One region of the Streptomyces sp. NPDC090127 genome, then DNA from elsewhere that is predicted to be linked to it. Evidence: riboswitches for the same ligand, from Rfam matches in the RefSeq annotation. Region 1 holds a riboswitch; each other region holds the start of a gene.
What was found. A riboswitch is a leader RNA that binds a small molecule or an ion and turns the genes downstream of it on or off. The one in region 1 is predicted to bind cyclic di-AMP.

Region 1 (4,605 bases):
GCACCCGGACAACCTGCCGAGCCTGACCGCCGTCCGCCCCGACGTCTGCGTCCTGGCCAACAACCACGTCCTGGACCACGGCCGCGGAGGGCTCGCCGACACCCTCGACGCCCTGGCGAAGCACGGCGTGCGCACGGTCGGCGCGGGCGAGGACGGAGCGGCGGCGGCCCGGCCCGCCCTCGTCGACCTGCCCGGCGGCCGACGGCTCGTCGCGTACGCGCTGGGCATGGCCTCCAGCGGCATCCCGCGCGACTGGGCCGGCACCGCCCACCGGGGCGGGGTGCACTACGCCGCCGGGCCCACCGCCGCCACCGCCGCCCGCCTGCTCACCCGGATCCGGGACACCAAGCGCCCCGGGGACCTCGTTCTGGTCTCCCTGCACTGGGGATCGAACTGGGGGTACGCGCTCTCCCGCGCCGACGTCGACTACGCGCACGCGCTCATCGACGCCGGTGCCGACGTGGTGCACGGCCACTCCTCGCACCACCCCCGGCCGCTGGAGATCCACCGGGGCAAACTCGTCCTGCACGGCTGCGGCGACCTGATCAACGACTACGAGGGCATCACCGGCTACGAGCAGTACCGCGACGACCTGCGGCTGCTGCACCTCGTCTCGGTGCGGCCCGACGACGGCACCCTGGAGGAGGTACGCATCATTCCCCTGCGGGCCCGCCGCCTGCGGCTGGGCCACGCCCCCCGCCGCGACGCGCGCTGGCTCCGCGAGGTACTCGGCCGGACCAGCCGGCCCTACGGCGCGCGGGTCGACCTCGACGAGGACGGAACCCTCGTCGCACGCCCCGCCTGACCGGCGGCGGCACGCACCCACCCGCGCGCACGCCCAGGACCAGGGAGACGAGCGGGACATGTACTTCACCGATCGCACGGACGCCGGACGGCAACTCGCCGCACGACTGGAGCACCTCAAGGGCCGTGACGTCGCGGTCCTGGGCCTCCCACGGGGAGGGGTGCCCGTCGCCGAACAGGTCGCCGACGCGCTCGGGGCCTCCCTGGACGTCTGCCTCGTCCGCAAGCTCGGGGTGCCCTTCCAGCCGGAACTGGCGATGGGCGCCATCGGCGAGGGAGACGTACGGGTCCTCAACGACCGCGTCCTCGACGAGACGGGCGTCTCGGCCGGCGACCTCGCCACCGTGGAGGCGCGTGAACGGACCGTGCTCGGCCAGCGGGCCCGGCGCTACCGGGGCGCCCGGTCGGGGGCCCGGCTCGACGGCCGGACCGTCGTGGTCGTCGACGACGGGCTGGCGACCGGCGCCACGGCGGTCGCCGCCTGCCGGGTCGTGCGCGCCCAGGGGGCGGCACGGATCGTCCTCGCGGTGCCGGTCGCGCCGGCCGACTGGCGGGAGCGGATCGGCCGGGAGGCGGACGAGACCGTCAGCGTCCACGAACCGGAGCTCTTCTACGCGATCGGCCAGTTCTACGAGGACTTCTCCCAGATCCCGGACGAGGAGGTCGTCGCCTGCCTGGAGCGCCACCACGCCGGGCAGCTCCGGGGCGAGCAGGACCCCGAGGTGCGGATCCCGGTCGGGGAGGTGGAGGTCGAGGGCCGGCTGGTCGTGCCCGAGGGCGCACGGGGGATCGTGGTCTTCGCCCACGGGAGCGGCAGCAGCCGGCACAGCCCCCGCAACCGGGCCGTCGCCGAGAGCCTCGACCGGGCCGGGCTGGGCACCCTCCTGTTCGACCTGCTCACCGAGGAGGAGGCCGCCGACCGGAGCAACGTCTTCGACACCGAGCTCCTCGCCGGCCGGCTGACCCGGGCCACGCGCTGGCTGGCCGGACCCCCCGGCCTCGAAGGGCTGCCGACCGGCTGGTTCGGCGCGAGCACCGGCGCGGCGGCCGCCCTGTGGGCAGCCGCCGATCCGCTCTCCGAGGTGGCCGCCGTGGTCTCCCGCGGCGGCCGTCCGGACCTCGCGGGCCCGCGCCTCGCACAGGTGCGCGCCCCCACCCTGCTGATCGTGGGCGGCGAGGACCCGCTCGTACGGGACCTGAACGAGGACGCCCGCCGTCGGCTGCGGTGCGAGAACCGGCTCGTCGTCGTCCAGGGCGCCGGACACCTCTTCGAGGAGCCCGGCTCGCTGGAGCAGGTCGGTGAACTCGCCGCGAGCTGGTTCGCCGACCACTTCTAGCGGGGTGCCCCGGGGAGGGCGCCCAGCCGTCAGTACGCGCCGTTGACGTTGTCCATGGAGCCGTACCGGTCCGCCGCGTAGTTGCAGGCGGCGGTGATGTTGGCGACCGGGTCGAACGGGTCCATCGACGTACCGGGCACGTGGTAGGCGAGGAACGTCGGGTCGATCACCTGGAGCAAACCCTTGGACGGGGTGCCCTTGGCGGCGTTGGAGTCCCAGTTGTTGATGGCCTGCGGGTTGCCGGAGGACTCCCGCAGGATGTTGCGCTGGATGCCCTCGTACGAACCGGGGATGCCGTACTTCTGCATGATGTCCAGCGACTCGCGGATCCAGCCGTCGAGGTCGTCGGTGTAGCTCTTCGCGGCCACCGTGGTCGCCTGGGCGCCCTGCGCGGGGGCCTTGGCCTTAGACGGCGCCGCGGCGGGAGCCTTCGTCGGCGCGGCGGTCCGCTGCGAGCGGTCGGCGCGGTCCGCTGTCGTCGTACGGGCCTCGGACTTCTGCTTCGGAGCGGCGGCGGCCTTTCCACGAAGCGTCAGTTCCAGACCGGGGTGGATAAGTGACGGGTTGTCACCCACGGCCGCGCGATTCGCCTGGTACAGGGCCTTCCAGCCGCCCTGGACGCTCTGCTCCCGGGCGATCACCGAAAGGGAATCGCCCCGGGTGACGGTATACGTCGTGGCGGCGGAATTCGGTGCGGCCGGAACGGATTCCGCGATCTTCGCCGGGGCGCTGAGAACGGTCTTCTCGACGGTGGCGGTCGCGGGGGCCGTGGTGGGCGCGGCGTGTGCGGTGGCGGTGCCGACCAGGGGCAGCGCCAGGGCGGCGCCACCGGTGCTCGCGAGAGCGATTCCGCGGGTCAGGGGCCTTCTCTTGGGGCGCCGGTGCTTACCGTGTGCGGGCATGATGCAGTCCTCTCCGGCGCCTGCGGGGTGAGCTGTCGGGTTCGGGCTGGAGATGCCCGGTCACGCATGCGCGACTTCACCCCGAGCCGTGCCGTAAAAAACCGGACCGGCGAAATGGTGGGTCCCCCGCTCCTGCCTTCGGGTGAATGAGCGATGTGTTTTCGGACGGTGGCAGGATTCGGCGATCCGTCCGGGTCGAGGTGACCGTAGGCGAGAAATGTCGGCCGAAACAAGACGCCGAATGCACGGCCTGTTCGGCGGGGGATTCCCGAGCCGCGCCCGGCGCCCCGAACTTCCTTGGCGGGTAAGGGAACGGGGCCCGTGGGGAGATCGTTCGAGCCTCGGCGTGATTCGCCTCACCTGCCGTCTCATTCCGGACATGCGGGGAAAACCAGCCGAGTTGAGAAATGGGGCACAAGGGGGATTAAGCCCCTTGTGCCCCATTTTGGCCTGGGCTGCGGCTGTGCGGGCGTCAGCCGGTGACGCTCGGGGCGCCCGTCTCGATGTGGCCGGTGTAGCGGCGCGACCACGTGCCGTCGATGTCGGCCAGGATCGTGAAGTCGTACCAGCCGCCCTGGTACGCCACCGCGTTGAAGAAGTCCTCGCGCGAGGAGTTCGCCGCCACCGTGTACGTCCAGGGGCCGTCCGTGCGGTAGGCGTTCGAGCGGATGGTGAAGGTCACCGGTCCGGCCGAGGCGTTGGTGAGCTTGAAGAAGATCGCCGTCTTCCCGGTGCCCGCCTCGGTCGCGAACCGCGCCGCCACCTCGATCGCCTTGCCCGCCTTGGAGGCGTCGCCGATGAAGCGGCGCAGGAAGCGGTTGGGTCCCATCATCGAGATGTCGTATTTGCCCGCACCCGACCCGGTCCCGATGTTGAAGAAGTCCGTCGACGTGGCGCCCGGGTCGACCGTGTACTGCCAGGCCGCCGTGTCCCGGTGCTGGTGCGGGTGGATCGTGACGTGCGCCGGCCGCTTCGCCTGCGCGCCCCGGTTCGACATCGAGAACCAGGCGAGGATCTTGCCCGCCGCCCCGAACTCGAACCGGTCGAGGTTGCCGTTGACCTGGTACGGCAGCGCGCGCGCCGGGCGCGTCCCGGGTTCCTGCGCCGGCAGGGCGTTGTCCTGCGGCACCGGGTTGGGCAGCGGACCGCAGGTGTCCTGGCCGATGACCTTGGCCGTGGAGGGGAGACCCGAGGGGACGCCGTACACCGGGCGCGCGAAGTCGAAGACGCCCGTCAGGTCGCCGGTGACCTTCCGCCGCCAGGCGCTGATGTGGGGGCAGGTGGCGGGGGTGCCGAGGGCGGCCGTCCAGGTCTCCATGAAGCGCAGCACGGAGGTGTGGTCGAAGACCTCCGAGCTGACCCACCCGCCGCGCGTCCAGGGCGACATGACGAGCATCGGCACCCGGAAGCCCAGGCCGATCGGCACCCCGTCGATGTACTCGCCGGGGGTGCCGGGCGGGGCGACGGGCGGCGGCACGTGGTCGAAGAACCCGTCGTTCTCGTCGTAGTTGAGGAACAGCACGGTGGAGTCGAAGACCTCGGGGTCCGCGGCCAGCGCGCGG
Region 2 (4,605 bases), on a different contig from region 1:
GCCGCCACGGCCTCCGGCGTCCCCGTGACGATCGCCAAGGCCGATGGCAACCCGGTGAACGCCGCGTCGATGCTCGCGGTGCTCGGTCTGGGCGCGCAGGGCGGCGAGGAGATCGTGCTCGCTTCGGACGCCGAGGGCTCCGAGGCCGCGCTCGACCGTCTGGCGAAGCTGGTTGCCGAGGGGCTCGAGGAGCTCCCCGAGACCGTCTGACGCGTCTCGGCCGGACGGACGTCCGGGCCGAATTCCGGAGAGGCTTCCGGGACGAATTCGCGAGAAGCCGCACACGCCGACATAACGGCGGGTGCGGCTTCTTTCTATTCCCGAAGCATTTCCACGGAGATCGGGGCAGCCCGATCCCGGGGCCGCACGAAGAAAGCCGTCCGCAATTCCCACTCTTTGTATACGGCCTGCTCGTTAATTCCGGAGGCTCGCCGTGTTGACGACGTGTTGCGAACCCCTCACAGTCCCGGCCCGCCCCGCGCGCTCCCCCCGGCCGGGCCGCTTCAGCCGGTGCAGCAGCAGGGAGCGCTCCGCGTGCAGCGCGGTCAGGGCCCGGGCCCGTTCGGCGTCGCCGCGCGCCACCGCGTCCACGATCGCCCCGTGCTCCGCCCAGGCCTCCACGGGCTGGGCGGGAGCCTCCACCGCGTACATCCAGGCGATCTTGTGCCGCAGCTGGGTGAGCAGGGCGGTGAGCGCGGGGCTGCCCGACGCCTGGGCCAAGGTCTCGTGGAACCAACCGCCGAGCGAGCGCAGGTCGTCCCCCTGGCCGTGCCTGGCCCGCTCCTGCCCCAGCCTGACCAGGCCGCGCAGCACCTTGAGGTGCGCCTCGGTACGGCGCTGGGCGGCGCGGGCCGCGCCGAGCGGCTCGAGGAGCGACCGCATGTCCAGGAGGTCCGCCGCCTCCTGCTCGGTGGGCTCGGCGACCTGGGCGCCGGCGTGGCGCCGGGTGATCACGAAACCCTCGGACTCCAGGGTGCGCAGCGCCTCGCGGACCGGGACGCGGGAGACTCCGTAGCGGCGGGCCAACTGCTCCTCGGTGAGCCGGCCGCCGCGCTCGAAGACGCCATGGACGATGTCGTCCCGGATCGCCGTGCACACCGACTGCGCGGGAATGCGCATGATCGACCTCCGCCTCGAATACGCGCGAAACCGGTTGTTCGGCGACTCTATTGCAGCGGGGCGGTATTTCCGACGGCTCCTCACGAACCATGGATATCTTTTGGCCGACGAAAAGCCCCGGCTCAGTACGAGCCGGGGCTTTTCTGACGTGCGCGTCCGGTACGCGATCCGGACGGGGGTGACGGCGAGGGTCAGACGGTCACGCCGCGGGCACGCAGATACGCGACCGGGTTGATGTCCGAGCCGTACTCGGCGCTGGTGCGGGCCTCGAAGTGGAGGTGCGGGCCGGTCGAGTTGCCCGTCGAGCCCGAGATGCCTATCTGCTCGCCCGGAGTGACGGACTGGCCGACCGAGACACTGATGGCCGAGAGGTGCCCGTACTGGGTGTACGTGCCGTCGTGCATCCGAATGACGACGTTGTTGCCGTACGCGCCGCCCCAGCCGGCCTCGACGACGGTGCCGGAGCCGACGGAGACGACCTTGGTGCCGGAGGCGGCGTGGAAGTCGACGCCGGAGTGGCTGCCGGAGGACCAGAGGGAGCCGCCGGTCTTGTAGCCGGTGGAGACGTACGAGCCGGCCACGGGGAGCTGGAAGGCGTTCAGGCGCTTGCGCTCGGCCTCGCGGGCGGCGCGCTCCTTGGCCTCGCGGATCTCCTTGGCGCGGGCCTCCGCCTTGCGCTTGGCCTCCGCCTGGGCGCGGGCCTCGGCCACGCGCTTCGCCTCGGCCTCGGCGGCCTCGCGCTCCTGGGCCGCGGCCTGGGCGACGATCGTGTCGGCGAGGGCGTTGTCGGCGACGACGACCTGGGTCAGACCGGTGTCCTCCGGGGAGGGGGCGTCCGTGTCGACGGCGAGCGCCGGGGAAGCGAGGGTGCCGATGACGCCGGTGGTGGCGAGGGTCGCGATGCCGGCGAAGCCGGCGCCACGGCGCGCCAGTCGGCTCGGACCACGATGCTTCCCGGTGGCACGGGTGAACGCCATGTAGGGGCTGATCCTTTCCTTCCTTCTCGCCTACCGGGTTAGCTGACGGGTTCGGAGCAGGAAGGTCTCCTACGGGCCCCTCCGCACGAGTGCGAAGGCGTCCGATTCACCCCAGGGACTTCGTATGGGTCCCCGGCTCCCCAGGCTCGCGCCTGACGGGGACTCGGCGATGACTGTCCGATGCCACGGGTGCGGCGGGTGCAACTGGCGAACAGCCGGACCGACGGTATGCGGATCATCTTTCAATCACCAAACAGACACGCCTGTTTGTAAGACATGCCACAGGGCATACGAGTACACCGCTCAGCAATACGGACAAAGAGGAGGACCCCGACGTACCGTGACGTCGGGGTCCTCGTGCGCCGCCGGGTCGCGCCGGCGCGGCACGGCGGCGGTGGGCTCAATCAGCCGCTGACGACGGTCACTTCACCGATACCGAGGGCGCGCACCGGCTCCTCGATCTCCGCCGCGTCACCCACGAGAACGGTGACGAGCCGGTCCACCGGGAAGGCGTTGACGACGGCCGCCGTCGCCTCGACCGTGCCGGTCTCGGCCAGGCGTGCGTACAACTGCGCCTGGAAGTCGTCCGGCAGGTGCTGCTCGACCTGGTCGGCGAGCGTCGCGGCGACGGAGGCGGCGGTCTCGTACTTGAGCGGCGCCACGCCCACCAGGTTCTGCACGGCCACGTCGCGCTCGGCGTCCGTCAGGCCCTCGGCGGCGAGGGTGCGCAGCACCTTCCACAGGTCGTCAAGTGCCGGGCCGGTGTTGGGGGTGTCGACGGAGCCGCTGATGGCGAGCATCGAGGCGCCGTTGCCCTTGCCGTCGGAGCGCACGACCTGGCCGAAGGCGCGGACGCCGTAGGTGTAGCCCTTCTCCTCGCGCAGGACGCGGTCCAGGCGCGAGGTGAGGGTGCCGCCGAGGCAGTACGTGCCGAGGACCTGGGCGGGCCAGACGCGGTCGTGCCGGTCGGCGCCCACGCGGCCGATCAGCAGCTGGGTCTGGACGGCGCCCGGGCGGTCGACGATGACCACGCGGCCGGTGTCGTCGGCCGTGATCGGCGGCATGGGGCGGGCCTCGGCGGTGTTCCCCGTCCAGGTGCCCAGCGACTCGGCGAGGACCTTGTCGAGGTCCACGTCGGTCAGGTCGCCGACGACGACCGCGGTGGCCGTGGACGGGCGCATGTGCGTCTGGAAGAAGGCGCGGACGGCTGCGGCGTCGATCGCCTTCACCGTCTCCTCGGTGCCCTGGCGTGGCCGGGACATGCGGGAGTCGGCCGGGAAGAGCTCCTTGGAGAGCTGCTTGGCCGCCCGGCGGGCGGGGTTGGCCGTCTCGTGCGGGATCTCGTCGAGCCGGTTGCGCACCAGGCGTTCGATCTCGGTGTCGAGGAACGCCGGCGCGACGAGGGCCTCGGAGAGCAGCCCGAGCGCCTTGGGCAGCCGGGATACGGGGACCTCGAGGGAGACCCGTACGCCCGGGTGGTCGGCGTGCGCGTCGAGGGTGGCGCCGCAGCGCTCCAGCTCGGCGGCGAACTCCTCGGCGGTGTGCTGGTCGGTGCCCTCGGAGAGGGCGCGGGCCATGATCGTGGCGACACCGTCGAGACCGGCGGGCTCGGCCTCCAGGGGCGCGTCGAGGAAGATCTCGACGGCCACGACCTGCTGGCCCGGGCGGTGGCAGCGCAGCACCGTCAGGCCGTTGTCCAGCGCTCCGCGGTCCGGGGCGGGGAAGGCCCAGGGCCTTGCCGTGCCCGGCTCCGGCTGCGGGTGGAAGGTCATGTTCGTCAAAGACACGGCAGCGTCGGTCACTGGTCCGCTCCCTCTTCCTCGTCGCTGTCGCTCTGTTCCGTACCGATGGGTTCGTAGACCAGCACCGCGCGGTTGTCCGGGCGCAGCTGGGCCGCGGCGACCGCCCGGACCTCCTCGGCGGTGACGTCCAGGACGCGGTTGACGGCGGTCAGGGCGAGCTGCGGGTCGCCGAACAGGACGGCGTAGCGGCAGAGTTCGTCGGCGCGGCCGGCGACCGTGCCGAGCCGGTCCAGCCACTCGCGCTCCAACTGGGCCTGGGCGCGCTCCATCTCCTCGGGCGTCGGGCCCTCGGCGGCGAACCGGGCCAGCTCCTCGTCGACGGCGGTCTCGATCTCGGGCACCTCGACGCCGCCGGAGGTCTTGACGTCCAGCCAGCCGAGGGAGGGCGCTCCGGCCAGGCGCAGCAGGCCGAAGCCCGCGGCGACCGCCGTGCGGTCGCGGCGCACCAGCCGGTTGTGGAGCCGGGAGGACTCGCCGCCGCCGAGGACGGTCAGGGCGAGGTCGGCGGCGTCGCACTCGCGCGTGCCGTCGTGCGGGAGCCGGTAGGCGGCCATCAGCGCGCGGGCCGGGACCTCCTCCTCGACGACCTCGCGCAGCTGCTTCCCGATGGTGTCGGGCAGCGCGCCGTCGCGCGGGGGCAGCTTGCCGTCGTGGGACGCGATGGAGCCGAAGTACTTCTCGATCCAGGCGAGCGTCTGCTCCGGGTC
Region 3 (4,605 bases), on a different contig from region 1:
GGCGGCCAGGAGATCCCGGCGGGCGACCCGGTCCTCGTCGTGCTCGCCGCCGCCGACCGCGACCCGGCGCGCTTTCACGAGCCCGACACGCTCGACCTGTCCCGCCGCGACAACCAGCACCTCGGCTACGGGCACGGCATCCACTACTGCATCGGCGCGCCGCTCGCCCGGCTCGAAGGGCAGATCGCGCTGGCGACGCTGCTGACTCGCCTGCCGGACCTGCGACTTGGCGCCGATCCTGCCGAGCTGCGCTGGCGCGGCGGGCTCATCATGAGGGGATTGCGCACGCTTCCGGTGGAGTTCTCCCCCCTTTCCCACCCCCACGCGAACTGACGAGCCGTCAAGACTGTGACTTTTACGTGATCTCCGCTGCATCGACTTGTGACTGACGTTCGAATGCCGCTACGTTCACCGTCACCTCAGCAGTCACGCGAAAGGCAGCTCCGCATGCGCTCCGGGAACGGACGACACCGCAGACCCCGCCAGGCCCCCGCCATCGTCGTCGCCGCAGGCGTGACGGGATCGGCCCTCGCGCTGCCCCTCCTCGGAGCGGGCTCCGCCTCCGCCGCCGACGCGGCGACCTGGGACCGGGTCGCCGAGTGCGAGTCGGGCGGCCAGTGGAGCGCCCACTTCGGGAACGGGCTCTACGGCGGACTCCAGTTCAGCCAGGAGAGCTGGGAGCGGCACGGCGGTCTCGCCTACGCACCGAGCGCGGACCTCGCCAGCCGTGGGCAGCAGATCGTCGTGGCCGAAAGGGCCCTTGCCGCCGGCGACACGCAGTGGGCGACCTGTGCCCCGATCGCCGGTCTGACCAACGACGGCACCAAGCCCGACATCGATCCCGGCCCGGCCTTCCGGCCGAGCGAGCCGATCGGCCCGAGCCCGGAGTCCAGCCGGACCGTCGGGCTGCCGACCGTCGACACCCCGCCCGAGGCCCTCGCGCCGTCCGAGACCTCGTCCGCGCCCTCCGCCCCCTCGGCGCCGTCCACGACCGCCTCCGAGGCGCCCGCCCCCGGGGCATCCGGCCCCGAGTCCTCCGCTCCCGACGCGTCCACCACGCCGCCGGCGCCGACCACCTCCGGCACCGGCAAGCACCGGGGCGGAGCAGCCCCGGAAGAGACGGGCAATACGGACAAGGCCCCTGAAGCGGGCCGCCATGCCTCGCCGTCCGACGCGCCGACACCGGGTGCCGACGCCGACAAGCAGCCCACCGGGGACACTTCGGACAACCCGCCCGCAAAGGGCATCGCTGACACTATCGGCGAATACACCGTCAAGCCCGGCGACAACCTCACCGCCATCGCTCGGGAGAACGCGCTGCCGGGCGGCTGGGGCGCCCTCTATGACGCCAACCGCACGACGGTGGGTGTCGACCCGGACCTCATCCTCCCTGGCCAGAGCCTGGATCTCACGGTCGGTCAGCCCGACGGGGCGGCGGCGGGGCGCGGGTAGTTCGGGGCTGAATGTCCGGTTCTGCGCAAGTGAGACAAGGGTCTCTTCGCCTCAACTGGCGTGTCTCGTCCGCAAACTCTGCTTCCGTCACCTCTCACCTGCGTAAATACCCTTCGTCCCGAGGCAAGTAGGGGCGTTTTGTCCCGCATGGACGTCTTTGAACTTCCCCCGGGTCTGTGTCTACGGTCGTCACCGCTCGCCACCGCGGGCCCCGTCGACCGAAACGCCGAATCCTGCCGTCGGCCGATGGGAACAGTCGTCGCGTCATGCGCCGAAGGCAGGAGCGGGGGACCCAAGGTAAGCGCCGCCCCCGGCCGTTGAGACAGACGGCCGAGAGCGGCTTGGGGTGAAGCCGCGCGCAAGGTCGCGCGGCCGGGCAACTCACAGGGCCCGAACCCGACAGCTCACCTCGTAGGCGTCGGTGAGGAGAAGTCCCATGCTGTTTTCCGCCAAGGGCAAACACCGTCGTCCCTCCAAGGCCACCCGCGCCGTCGCCCTCGCCGGTGTCGCCGGTGTCGCCGTCGCCGCCCCGCTGATGGGCGCCGGCACCGCCTCGGCCGCCACCGTCTCCGAGTGGGACAAGGTCGCCCAGTGCGAGTCCGGCGGCGACTGGTCCATCAACACCGGCAACGGCTACTACGGCGGCCTGCAGTTCTCGAACTCCACCTGGGCCGCCTTCGGTGGCACCGCCTACGCGGCCAGCGCCGACCAGGCCTCCAAGTCGCAGCAGATCGCGGTCGCCGAGAAGGTCCTCGCCGGCCAGGGCAAGGGTGCCTGGCCGAGCTGCGGCGTCGGCCTCTCCTCCGCCTCGCCGAACACCGGTGCCGTCGAGGAGGCGCCCGCCCCGCAGGCCGCCCCGAAGCAGGAGCGTCAGGCCGAGCAGCCGACGACCCGCAGCGAGCAGCGGACCGCCCCCAAGACCGAGTCGAAGAAGACCGTCACCACCCCGACCGGCAAGAAGGTCAAGAAGGGCGACGGCGAGTACAAGGTCGTCGGCGGCGACACCCTGAGCAAGATCGCGGCCGCGCAGGACGTCAAGGGCGGCTGGGCGAAGCTCTTCGAGCTCAACAAGGACGTCGTCGAGGACGCCGACCTGATCTACCCGGGCCAGCAGCTTCACCTGAAGTGAGCCCGGCGGCTCGCGTGAGTCCGGCGGCTCGCGCGAGTCCCACGACCCTCCCGCGGTGACCACCCCGGTCCGGAGCGCCCTTCCCCCGTGCGCTCCGGACCGGGGTTCCGCGCGTCCGGGGCCCCCGCCGCGGGCCGCCCCGGGGCCCGGACCCTGGTTACCGTCGAGTAGATCTGAGGGCCTTTGGGCCTGAATGCGTGCCCTCGGGTCCTTTTTCGTCCCAGGGGGCGGGCGCCCGGCGGGCTGGAGCCCCGGAGCCGGTTAGGCTCTTGTCGCAAGGCCGAAGCGACCCTGCACCGCAAGCGTCACATCTAGCGTCACATCCCAGAAGGAGATGCTCGTGCCGTCCATCGACGTCGTCGTAGCCCGGGAAATCCTGGACTCCCGAGGCAACCCCACGGTCGAGGTCGAGGTCGGCCTCGACGACGGCAGCACCGGCCGTGCTGCTGTTCCGTCCGGTGCCTCCACCGGTGCGTTCGAGGCCATTGAGCTCCGTGACGGAGACAAGAACCGCTACCTGGGCAAGGGCGTCGAGAAGGCCGTCCTCGCCGTGATCGAGCAGATCGGCCCGGAGCTCGTCGGCTACGACGCCACCGAGCAGCGCCTCATCGACCAGGCCATGTTCGACCTGGACGCCACGGACAACAAGGCCTCCCTCGGCGCCAACGCCATCCTCGGCGTCTCCCTCGCCGTCGCGCACGCCGCGTCCGAGGCCTCCGACCTCCCGCTCTTCCGCTACCTCGGCGGTCCGAACGCGCACCTGCTGCCCGTTCCGATGATGAACATCCTGAACGGCGGGTCGCACGCCGACTCCAACGTGGACATCCAGGAGTTCATGATCGCCCCGATCGGCGCGGAGTCCTTCTCCGAGGCCCTGCGCTGGGGCACCGAGGTCTACCACACCCTCAAGTCCGTCCTGAAGACCAAGGGCCTGTCCACCGGCCTCGGCGACGAGGGCGGCTTCGCCCCGAACCTGGACTCCAACCGTGAGGCGCTCGACCTCATCCTGGAGGCCATCAAGCAGGCCGGCTACGTCCCGGGCAAGGACATCGCGCTGGCGCTCGACGTCGCCGCGTCCGAGTTCTACAAGGACGGCTCGTACGCGTTCGAGGGCAAGTCCCGCTCGGCCGCCGAGATGACCGAGTACTACGAGGAGCTCGTCGCCGCGTACCCGCTGGTCTCCATCGAGGACCCGCTGTTCGAGGACGACTGGGACGGCTGGAAGGTCCTCACCGACAAGCTGGGCGCCAAGGTCCAGATCGTCGGCGACGACCTGTTCGTCACCAACCCGGAGCGCCTGGCCCGCGGCATCGAGGACGGCGCCGCCAACGCCCTGCTGGTCAAGGTCAACCAGATCGGTTCGCTGACCGAGACCCTGGACGCCGTCGAGCTGGCCCAGCGCAACGGCTTCAAGTGCATGATGTCCCACCGCTCCGGCGAGACCGAGGACGTCACCATCGCCGACCTCGCCGTCGCCACCAACTGCGGCCAGATCAAGACCGGCGCCCCGGCCCGCTCCGAGCGCGTCGCCAAGTACAACCAGCTCCTGCGCATCGAGGAGATCCTCGACGACGCGGCCGTCTACGCCGGTCGCAGCGCCTTCCCGCGGTTCCGCACCGCGAACTGATCGACACGCCAAGGGCTGACCCCGCGTCACCCTCGGTTACGGACGTCCCCGCACCCGGTCCCGTACCGTGTGCGGGGACGTCCGTACGTAAAGGGGAGGCGCGCACATGGCCCGGGACCGGTTCTCGACCGCGACCAGGATCAAGTTGCTCGGCGAGCAGACCGCCGCACGCGTGTACCGCTCCCAGACCCGTCGCCAGGCCCGGCGCTCCCGGCTCACCGGCCGCGCGGCCTTCCTCGCCCTGGTCGTCTGTTCGCTGGTCGTCGCCCTCGCGTACCCCATGCGTCAGTACGTCTCCCAGCGCGGCGAGATCGCCGAGCAGGAGCGCCAGGCCGCCGAGGCCGCGGAGCGCGTGGAGGAGCTGCGGGACGAGAAGGCCCGGCTCCAGGACCCCGCG

Region 2: linked by a shared signal. The riboswitch ahead of ACIPPS_RS30785 (M23 family metallopeptidase) and the one ahead of ACIPPS_RS12710 (transglycosylase SLT domain-containing protein) in region 1 are both predicted to bind cyclic di-AMP.
Region 3: linked by a shared signal. The riboswitch ahead of ACIPPS_RS29880 (transglycosylase family protein) and the one ahead of ACIPPS_RS12710 (transglycosylase SLT domain-containing protein) in region 1 are both predicted to bind cyclic di-AMP.

What each region holds. Positions count from the first base shown of each region.
Region 1 covers NZ_JBIVDE010000003.1:352,277-356,881, reverse strand. The annotation lists gene ACIPPS_RS12720 (CapA family protein) at 1-805, shown strand, start outside; gene ACIPPS_RS12715 (phosphoribosyltransferase family protein) at 864-2,141, shown strand; gene ACIPPS_RS12710 (transglycosylase SLT domain-containing protein) at 2,171-3,043, opposite strand; cyclic di-AMP (ydaO/yuaA leader) riboswitch at 3,048-3,206, opposite strand; gene ACIPPS_RS12705 (phosphocholine-specific phospholipase C) at 3,516-4,605, opposite strand, start outside.
Region 2 covers NZ_JBIVDE010000010.1:119,701-124,305, reverse strand. The annotation lists gene ACIPPS_RS30795 (HPr family phosphocarrier protein) at 1-210, shown strand, start outside; gene ACIPPS_RS30790 (GntR family transcriptional regulator) at 415-1,119, opposite strand; gene ACIPPS_RS30785 (M23 family metallopeptidase) at 1,311-2,096, opposite strand; cyclic di-AMP (ydaO/yuaA leader) riboswitch at 2,109-2,275, opposite strand; gene ACIPPS_RS30780 (M16 family metallopeptidase) at 2,501-3,898, opposite strand; gene ACIPPS_RS30775 (M16 family metallopeptidase) at 3,895-4,605, opposite strand, start outside.
Region 3 covers NZ_JBIVDE010000009.1:289,635-294,239, forward strand. The annotation lists gene ACIPPS_RS29870 (cytochrome P450) at 1-333, shown strand, start outside; gene ACIPPS_RS29875 (transglycosylase family protein) at 448-1,452, shown strand; cyclic di-AMP (ydaO/yuaA leader) riboswitch at 1,712-1,885, shown strand; gene ACIPPS_RS29880 (transglycosylase family protein) at 1,889-2,581, shown strand; gene eno (phosphopyruvate hydratase) at 2,916-4,208, shown strand; gene ACIPPS_RS29890 (septum formation initiator family protein) at 4,315-4,605, shown strand, end outside.